Regions from separate parts of the Paenibacillus kandeliae genome, predicted to be linked through region 1. Evidence: riboswitches for the same ligand, from Rfam matches in the RefSeq annotation. Region 1 holds a riboswitch; each other region holds the start of a gene.

Region 1 (3,282 bases):
CAGTTAATTCACAAATGTACGATTGAAATTCAAAGATCGCCTGCAATTCGCCTTGGCTAATCTCTGGTTGATACGGAGTATATGCTGTATAAAATTCCGAACGAGAAATCACGTGATTGATCACAGACGGGATATGATGATCGTAAATGCCTGCACCGAGAAAGCTTGTATACCGATCTGTATCGGCATTGCGTCCTGCCAGTGTGGACAGATGGCGGGTGAGTGCATATTCGTCCAGCATGCCAGACATAGGCAATGTACCTTCATAACGAACAGAAGCGGGAATGTCCTTGAATAGTTCCTCAATGGAAGAAGCGCCGACAACGGCTAGCATGTCCTGCTCATTTTGTGGCGTCATCGGGATATAGCGATGGGATTTCATGTGCTGTACTCCTTTCGGCAGTATCGCTGCCGGTTAGTATGGAATTGCCATGACGTGCAATAGAACAGAGGAAAAGGGTTCAAATCGTAGTTCACATTTATACATTCACGGGTTGACGCTTATAAAAAGGAGCCTTCACGACTTCTGCCTTCAACATCTTGCCACGAATCTCAACTTCAACTGGTGTACCCAGTGCAGCGCTGTCTGCTTCGATCAGTGCCAGTCCCAGATTGCGCTTCAATGTGGGCGACTGTGTACCTGTAGTTACTTCGCCAATCTGACGTCCATCGCGGTAGACCGGATAATGAGAGCGGGGAATGCCGCGGTCAATTAGCTCAATACCAACCATTTTGCGCGGTGCGCCGTTTTCCTTTTGCCCAGCCAGTACATCACGTCCGATAAAATCGCCTTTGTCCAGCTTCACGAAGAAACCGAGCCCAGCTTCCAGCGGTGTAATATCCGCAGACAGCTCCTGTCCATACAGCGGAAGCTTCGCTTCAAAGCGCAGCGTATCCCGCGCGCCTAGCCCGCATGGAATCAATCCATCCGATTCGCCCATTTCCAGCAGCTTGCTCCAAATCACATCTGCGTGTGCAGCCGGTGCATAGATCTCATATCCATCTTCACCGGTATAGCCTGTGCGGGAGACGATCACTTCCACATCAAACAGCTTCGCTTCTGCTACAAAGGAAAAGCCGGGTAATGCAGCGTACGTGTCGCTTGCCGTTGCTTTGGAGAGAATGGAAGCGGCTTGTGGTCCTTGCAGGGCAATCAATGCTGTTTGCTCCGAAATGTCCTTCAATTGTACGCCTTCGGGCAAATGCTGACGCAGCCAAGCGATATCCTTATCGATATTGGACGCGTTCAGCACGAGCATATAATGCTCCTCACCGATGCGGTAGACAAGCAGATCATCAACCACTCCGCCGTTGTCATAGCACATCAGCGTATACTGTGCTTGTCCGTCCTGTAAACGGGACACATCGTTGGTCAACATATGCTGCAAATAGCGTAATGCCCCATTGCCGCTAATGATCACCTCACCCATATGGGATACATCGAACAATCCGGCGCGCTCGCGTACAGCCTCATGTTCCTTTTGGATGCCGTAAAATTGTACTGGCAGTTCCCAGCCGCCAAAGTCGATGCAGCGCGGGGAACCGGATTGTTGGTATAACGGGAAAAGCGGAGTTCGTTTCAATTCAGTCATGTGTATTCACCTCGAATTGGTAGTGGTAACGATGAAGCTGGAAATGATGGGCATGCGTTTCATTTTCAAATGGGATGCCAACGTATTCATCATGTTGACTTGATTGAAAGAGGTATACAAGCACAAAAAAGACAGGAAGAGAAGGGAAAGAAACCGACACGTCGCCCGTTATTCATTCCCTTTTCTCCCTGTCCTTGATACCTGAGAGTTACCTCGCTGATCATTCTCGCCGACTATACAACATCTGTCGGTGATCTAGAATGGTTCAAAACAAGTTTCCCCTTGGGTGATCCGCTGTGCATTCATCACTGATCTGCACCGGATGCTCTCCAGAGTTGCGTCCGGTACAGGTCCCTGATACCTGAGAGATTCACCGTCTCCGGCTTACTCCTTCGGCGCCGCCATCGGTGTGGCAGTCTCTCCCTGTACGTTCATCCGCTCACATATGATGTTATGTATTTCCGAACATTCAACACTAGGAAAGCTAAAATTGTATGTTTATTATATTAATACTTGATTGAGTAAACGATGTCAAGCCTCTTGACAGTGCCAACTTCCTTACTATACTCTTGTGGCATTGAGCAAAATGCAATCACGACATGGAACCGGAGGAGCATAATCATGAGCGAAATTAAGGATCAATTGTTGTACAGTGAGGAACACGAGTGGGTAGAGCGTATTGGTGATGATACAGTACGAATTGGTATTACTGACTTTGCCCAGCATCAACTGGGGGATATTGTGTTTGTTGAATTGCCGGAAGATGGTCGCAATGTAAGCGAGAATGAAGTCGTAGGCACAATCGAATCTGTCAAAACAGTATCCGATCTGTTCTGTCCAGTGGCTGGTGTTGTTAGCCGTCTGAATCCCGATCTGGAAACCGAGCCGGAGCTGGTAAACACAGACCCTTACGGTCGTGGTTGGATGCTAGAGCTGAAGGTGGATGGCGATCTGGATGCTGCTCTGTCTAAACTGCTGGATGCGGCTGCTTATAGCGCACACGCACAGGATTGATCAGCAGCGTAATCGTTTCAACATTCGTATTCTAGCGCTTTGATGCTCCACATCTAGCATCGCTACTGCTTGAAATATGCTTATGGATGACTCCGATAGGCTTGCAGTAGATCATACAAGCATTCTTTGCCGTTATCTCCATTCCATCTGGAATGTGATGACGGCTTTTTTACGTGCTTGAATGTCGTATATAGAATCTTTTCCTCATGATTCCATACTGTACGTATTCCATATGCGTTACCGAACTCCTTTGCGTTTACTTAAAATATAGAGCTTATTTCTATAAAATAATTTCTTGGAAATCAATTCTTGCAAGATAAAGACACCGACAATCGTAAGCCTATGCTGCAATACGCTGAGAATCGTAATCCTAGCTTGCTTTTTCAAACATCTATCCTGTATCTACACATCGAGAGGAGCCATTCTATGACTAATTCTATTCATACTTCAACCGCCACTGATAGCAAAATCATCCTGATTACAGGTGCCAATTCCGGTATGGGACTCGCTTCAAGCATCGCTCTTGCCAAACAAGGGCACCATATTATTATGGGATGCCGCAATCCGCAGCGCGGACAGCAAGCGCTGGAGCAAGCCAAGCGCGAGAGCGGTTCCGATCGACTAACGCTGATGACGTGCGATCTAGGGTCGCTGGACAAGATCCGTGCCTTTGCAG
Region 2 (3,282 bases), 170 kb from region 1:
GATGCGACAAGCGCATGAAAAAGGCACTCCGCTCATGCGCCCACTATTTTACGATTTCCCACAAGATCGAGTCTGCTGGGAAACCGAGGATGTGTATATGTTCGGAGCAAGTCTACTGATTGCACCTATTTTGGAAGAAGGGCAGCGCAGTCGCTCTGTCTATCTGCCATCTGGCACACATTGGGTGAATGCGTGGACAGGCAGCCAGCATGAGGGCGGGCAGGTGGTGCAAGCCGATGCGCCACTGTCTATTACACCTGTGTTTATTCGGCAGGCACAAGCGGAAGGATTACAGCCTCTATTTGCTGATATTGTTGCTAGAATGGAATCTGAAGAATCACCAGCTTGATAGATCTAGCGTCTTCTTGCCATACCATACAACAAAAAGAGACTGTATATCGCTACAGTCTCTTTTTGTTGTATATATAATTAGCTAGTAACTTGCAGCAGATTATACGCCGTTGCTTTCGCGACGACGACGTAGTTCTTCGGTGATTTTGCGTCCTGTTGGTGTCTGTGCCAGACCGCCACGCGCTGTTTCCCGATGCTCGCTTGGCATCGAGCGACCTACCTGTAGCATCACATCAACCACTTCATCTGACGGAATTGCACTGCGTACGCCTGCTAGACCCATATCGGCAGCAGCAAGTGCATTCACAGCGCCCAGACCATTGCGCACGATACACGGAATCTCCACCAATCCAGCAACAGGATCACAGATCAGACCGAGTGTATTTTTCAATGCCAGACCGACCGCGTGCATTGCCTGCTCTGGATTACCGCCACGCAGCTCCACGACCGCTCCAGCTGCCATACCGATTGCCGAACCGACCTCTGCCTGACAGCCGCCCTCCGCACCGGAAATGGATGAGTTGTTAGCGATCACGTAACCGATCGCACCAGCGGCGAATAGCCCCAGCACCATCTGTTCATCACTCCAACCGAAGCGCTCTTGGGTGCTAACGAAGACGCCCGGAATGATACCGCATGAACCGGCTGTCGGCGTAGCAATAATACGTCCCATCGACGCGTTGACCTCAGATACCGCCAGTGCATAGGACATCGCACGCGTAGAGTACGCACCGGATGCCGTTTCTCCACCATTCAAGTATTCGTACACTTTGCGTGCATCACCGCCGGTCAAGCCGCTGCGAGATACCGTATCCTCGTGAATGCCGCGGTGAACAGCTTCTTTCATCACCTCATAATAAGCAGCCATCTGCGCAATAACTTCATCGCGCTCTACGCCAGTTTCCTTCACCTGCTCTACAATCATCAGCTCGGCAATACTGCACGAACGTTCCTCGCAAAGCCGGACAATATCTTTTAATGTGCGAAATTGCATATGATTTCCTCCTTTCTTCCTTTAGTCCAAATCAATAACACCCGCACGGGTAACATGCGGTAATGTAACGATATGAGTTAATACCCCATCTGTGGGTACACCATCCAGTTCAATCAGTGTCATCGCTTCGCCGCTGCGCGATTTGCGATCCACGTCCATAAAGCCGATATTCAGCTCCGCCTCGCTCAATGTGCGCGTAATATCCGCCAACACACCTTTGCTATCCATATGCTCGACGACCAGTGTCGGATATTGTCCCGAACCTTTGAGATCGAAGCCGTTTAACTCATGAATCTCGATATTTCCGCCGCCGATCGATGCGCCCGCCAATTCGGCAGTTTGTTCGCCAGCACGCAGTCGCAGACGTACAAAGTTCGGATGTGGATAATTACCTGATCCTTTATCAAAATGAATGGTCATGCCCAGCCGATCCGCTTCCTCCGCTGCATCCGGCAGACGGGGATCATCGGTGCTGTAATCCAGCAGACCGCCCACCAGCGCCAGATCGGTGCCGTGTCCCCAGTACGTTTCCGCAAAGGAACCGTACAGAATAATGTCCGCGTGCTCTGGCTGTTGTCCAAGCAACTGACGTGCTGCTCTGCCCAATCGTGCAGCACCTGCCGTATGAGAACTGGATGGACCGACCATGGAAGGTCCAATAATGTTGAACACATTTTTAAAACGCATATGACTCCTCTTTTCCGCTGCTGCATAATTGAGCAGGTATTGCTGATCTGTCCATGTACATGATATGCCGATCACATATAATCTTCCACCCAACAAGCACATCAAAAAGGACAGAGCAGGACCTGCGGCGGCCTGTATGCTCTGTCCCGTGTACCTGAGAGTTTGGACGGATGATGATGTCGTATCCGTTGTACCCCTTGGGTGGCTGAATGCTCTCTCCAGAGTTGCGTCCGGCAGCGGTTCTTGATACCTGAGAGATTGGCAGACCGTTGGCTGGCGGCTGCTTGCTCCTTCGGTGGCGGATTGCGTACCTCCGCTAACTCTCCCGCTGTCTTCATTCGCATGTATAGGTTGAAATGAACACCGCCGAATGCCCGGCATGTTCCTGATCATTCCTAGCTTAATCCAGCCGCTGAACGCTGTCAATTGCCATAGGGAAAATAAGTTGCATATCTGACATATGCGGTCAACCTTCTTGTTATATGAGTACCATGCGCATCAATCTGTCAGCTCCTCAGATACTTCCAGCAGCGGCAAACGAATGACGAATACCGAGCCTTTGCCCCGCGATGAAGTGAAGCTGAGCACACCTTTGTGATCATTCACAATACGCTGAGCGATGAACAGTCCTAGACCTGTACCACGAATCCGCCGCGATTCGGTGGAACCGGAACGGAAGAACTTTTGGAAAATACGTGGCTGATCCTGCTCAGAGATACCAATACCATAATCCTCTACCTCCACCAGCACCTGACGATCCTGCCGACGTACCCGAATATCGACCGGACGATCCTCTGGCGAATACTTCAGTGCGTTGCCTATCAAATTACTAATTACCTGAATCATACGATTGTGATCGCCCCATACATACAGCTCCTGCTGCTCCAGCTCTACATGCAGTCGATCACGAGACTGAATATCCCACTGCCAGCAAATCATTTGTACCAATTCATCCAGCTGAATATAGCTCATCAGATACTCGGCATGCCCTGCCTCAATCCGCTGACTATCCAGAAATTCATCCAGCAGTCTAGACAAGCGCCCACCTTCAAACTGAATCGTATTCATAAATTCGCGCCGTCGCTCTGCCGGAATATCGTCGTACATCGACAACATTTCAATATAGCCCATGATCGCGGATAACGGTGTACGCAGTTCATGCGATACGACAGCAATCAGCTCATTTTGCAGCTGCTTGACTCTCTTCTCCTCTGTACAATCACGGAAAATCAACAAAAACCCTTGATCCG
Region 3 (3,282 bases), on a different contig from region 1:
CATACCAGAATTACACCCCACACCCAGATAAAGCAAATCGCACTAATCGTCGTCACAATTTCAAATGCCTGTCCCGGTAACAGCTTGCTCAGTAGCGCACCACCCGAGATGACAAGCGTAGATAGGAACAACGACTGACTTGGTACATGATTGCGGTTTAGTCTGCCCAGTCGCTGTGGAGCCTGCCCTTTATGGCTCAAATTGTACAGAATACGACTCGTCGAGAACATACCGCTGTTACAGGCGGAAGCCGCCGACGTCAGCACGACAAAGTTGATAATGCCCGCCGCCACCGGAATACCGACCAGTGTAAAGGTGCGGACAAATGGACTTTCCGCCGGGCTGAGCTGTGTCCACGGATTGATACACAGCAGCACGAACAACGCGCCTACATAGAAGAACAGAATACGTAGCGGAATCTTATTAATCGCCGATGGAATGCTTTTCTCTGGGTTGGCAGTTTCCGCTGCCGATACACCCACCAGCTCCACACCGACATAAGCGAATACGACCATTTGGAACGAGAATAGGAAGCCAGATACGCCATTTGGGAAGATACCGCCATGCTCCCACAGATTACGTACCGATACCGTACCTGCGTCTGTACGGAAGCCCATAATGAGTAGCACAATGCCTAGACCGATCAGTGCCACAATCGTAATCACCTTAATCAAGGCAAACCAGAATTCCAGCTCCCCGAAGTTTTTGACGGTTAACAGATTCAGTCCAAGCAATACGATCAGGCACAGCACCGCTGGCATCCACTGGGGAATATCAAACCAGTACTGCACATACACACCAACCGCGATCACATCCGCCATCGCCGTCATAATCCAGCAAAACCAATACGTCCAACCCGTTATAAATGCCGCACGCGGTCCCAAATAATCCTCTGCAATATCGGTAAATGACTGATAGCCCGCCTTGGATAATAGCAATTCTCCCAGCGCCCGCATCACAAAGAAAATCGCCATCCCGACGATCAGATACGTGAGGATAATCGACGGTCCTGCCTTCTCAATCGCTTTGCCGGAGCCGAGAAATAATCCCGTTCCAATCGTTCCTCCAATCGCAATCAACTGAACATGCCGGTTAGCAAGCTCTCTTTTTAGTCCTGTCTGTGTCATCGTGTTTCCCCCTCGATCTCCTGATCTGTCTGTAAAAACCAATAAAAAAAGAGACTGGATATCATCCAATCTCTCAGCGCACAAGAATAACAAAATATATACATGCCCCGCAGCATATACCTCGCCGCATGACACATATGTATTCGTACTCTTCTGTCCTTTTGCCTGAGATTGTGAACCCTTCGGCGCTGCGGTATATCCGCAGTCTCTCCAGAAGCTGCTCCTGCTGTAGTGTGATCCACAGCAATCATAGCCCTTGAATATATGCAATTATTGAAGCATTACTGCCATTTCGATATGTTAACATATTACCGCCAATGTGAGCAATGGATCAGTGAAAAAAGTTACACATCCATCTCCTGCTCCAAAATGACTTGCTCAATCCCCAGCAAGATCACCTTTAATCCAAAATCGAACGCCCGATCACTCCCCATCAGCTCAAACAGCTGATTGTGGAACATCCGCCGGAACAGCCATACATCCTCATCGCGCATCGAATCCATCACCTGCGTCATATGGTCGCTCATCGTAGACTGCTGTTCCTGACTCATGATCTCCACATTACGCATATGCTGATACTGATCCAGTACAAAATAAAACACAAAATTCACCAGCGTCGTCACGACCTGCATCTTCTGATCCTGCGCCAATGGCGTTTCTTCGACGCATGCTAGCATCCGGTTAGTGAAACGGATAATGTCTGGATCATGCGGCAGTGTCATCATCATGATCTGCGTCGAGCACGGGTAGCGATTCAATACCACGCGCGTCGTGACTGCCAACTCGGTTAGCTGCTCCTTCCAATTCCCGTCGCTGTGCAACTCATCCACGATCACCTTGGATACATGATTCGCTAGACGCTGGTACAGCTGTTGCTTGCTTTTGAAATGCCAGTACAGCGATGGCGCCTGAATGCCGAGCCGGTCGGCAAGCCGCCGCATACTTAACTTCTCAATCCCATCTTCCCCCAAAAGCTCCCACGACGCTTCGAGAATCTTGTCCTCCGAAATTTGAGGCTGCTTTTTCATCTATATCCATCCTTCGAAAAAATTTATCTAACACTGTAAGTTTGTGCTTTACAACCCATCCATCCCATGATACCATCTAACACTGTAAGGCACAAACTAACAGTGTAAGGCAAAAAATGATAGAAAGCAGGAATCCATATGGATACAGAAAATCTGCATTACTTTGAAAAAGCCCCTATCGCCAAAGCCGTCGCTCACTTTGCCATTCCGATGATGCTCGGTACATCCATGAGCGTGATCTATTCTCTTCTGAACGCTTATTTCCTCGGTACGCTGCATAATACAGCCATGCTGACGGCGCTGGCATTGACGCTACCGTTGTTCGCGATTATCATGGCACTCGGTAACCTGATCGGTATGGGCGGCGGTACATTTATCTCTCGTCTGCTTGGCGACAAGCGATATGACGATGCCAAGCATGTCTCGTCCTTCGCCTTTTACAGCAGTCTGCTGCTCGGTCTGCTCGTTATTCTGGTCGGTTTGCCGCTGGCGGATCTCATCACATCGGGTCTAGGGGCAACGAGCGAATCGTTCGCTTTTACCAAAGATTACGTCACCGTCATGCTGATTGGCTCTCCCGTTGTCGTCCTATTCTTCACCTTGGAAAATATCGTGCGTGCCGAGGGATCGGCAATCACCTCTATGATCGGTATGATCCTGAGTGTGATCGTCAATATTGTGCTGGATGCCCTCGCGATCTTTGTTCTTCACTGGGGCGTGATCGGCGTAGCTACAGCGACCGTTGTAGCGAATCTGGTCGCAAGCGCCTTTTACACGTATCATCTGGGGTTCAAAAGCACCTTTCTGAGTGTGTCGTTGAAATGGTTTAAAGCGAGCCAAGAGATTATGAGCAATGTGTTCAAAATCGGCGTGCCTGTGTTTGTGATGAGTGTCTTTCTTGGTGCGATGTCGCTGATTCTGAATTATTTTCTGATTCAATACGGCGATGCTTCCGTCGCTGCATACGGCATCTCGTCGAGATTGCTGCAATTTCCAGAGTTTGTACTGATGGGATTGTGTGAAGGTGTTGTGCCGCTGATCGCCTTTTCGTTTACCGCGAATAAATTGCGGATGAAGCAAGCGATAGGATTTACGGTTAAAACGATTGTGCTCCTGGCGGTTGTATT

Evidence for each region. Region 1 has a riboswitch for glycine ahead of gcvT (glycine cleavage system aminomethyltransferase GcvT). Riboswitches for the same ligand answer to the same signal wherever they lie in the genome.
Region 2: it holds a riboswitch for glycine, as region 1 does, so the genes downstream of both, sdaAB (L-serine ammonia-lyase, iron-sulfur-dependent subunit beta) here and gcvT (glycine cleavage system aminomethyltransferase GcvT) in region 1, are expected to answer to the same signal.
Region 3: it holds a riboswitch for glycine, as region 1 does, so the genes downstream of both, ABXR35_RS21140 (amino acid permease) here and gcvT (glycine cleavage system aminomethyltransferase GcvT) in region 1, are expected to answer to the same signal.

What each region holds. Positions count from the first base shown of each region.
Region 1 covers NZ_JBFDUZ010000001.1:3,155,707-3,158,988, reverse strand. Annotated here, with positions in the region: gene gcvPA (aminomethyl-transferring glycine dehydrogenase subunit GcvPA) at 1-382, opposite strand, end outside; gene gcvT (glycine cleavage system aminomethyltransferase GcvT) at 480-1,592, opposite strand; glycine riboswitch at 1,931-2,027, opposite strand; gene gcvH (glycine cleavage system protein GcvH) at 2,214-2,606, shown strand; gene ABXR35_RS13405 (SDR family oxidoreductase) at 3,033-3,282, shown strand, end outside.
Region 2 covers NZ_JBFDUZ010000001.1:2,983,761-2,987,042, forward strand. Annotated here, with positions in the region: gene ABXR35_RS12660 (TIM-barrel domain-containing protein) at 1-349, shown strand, start outside; gene sdaAA (L-serine ammonia-lyase, iron-sulfur-dependent, subunit alpha) at 452-1,345, opposite strand; gene sdaAB (L-serine ammonia-lyase, iron-sulfur-dependent subunit beta) at 1,367-2,032, opposite strand; glycine riboswitch at 2,260-2,370, opposite strand; gene ABXR35_RS12675 (ATP-binding protein) at 2,531-3,282, opposite strand, start outside.
Region 3 covers NZ_JBFDUZ010000005.1:255,715-258,996, forward strand. Annotated here, with positions in the region: gene ABXR35_RS21140 (amino acid permease) at 1-1,127, opposite strand, end outside; glycine riboswitch at 1,271-1,351, opposite strand; gene ABXR35_RS21145 (TetR/AcrR family transcriptional regulator) at 1,472-2,155, opposite strand; gene ABXR35_RS21150 (MATE family efflux transporter) at 2,294-3,282, shown strand, end outside.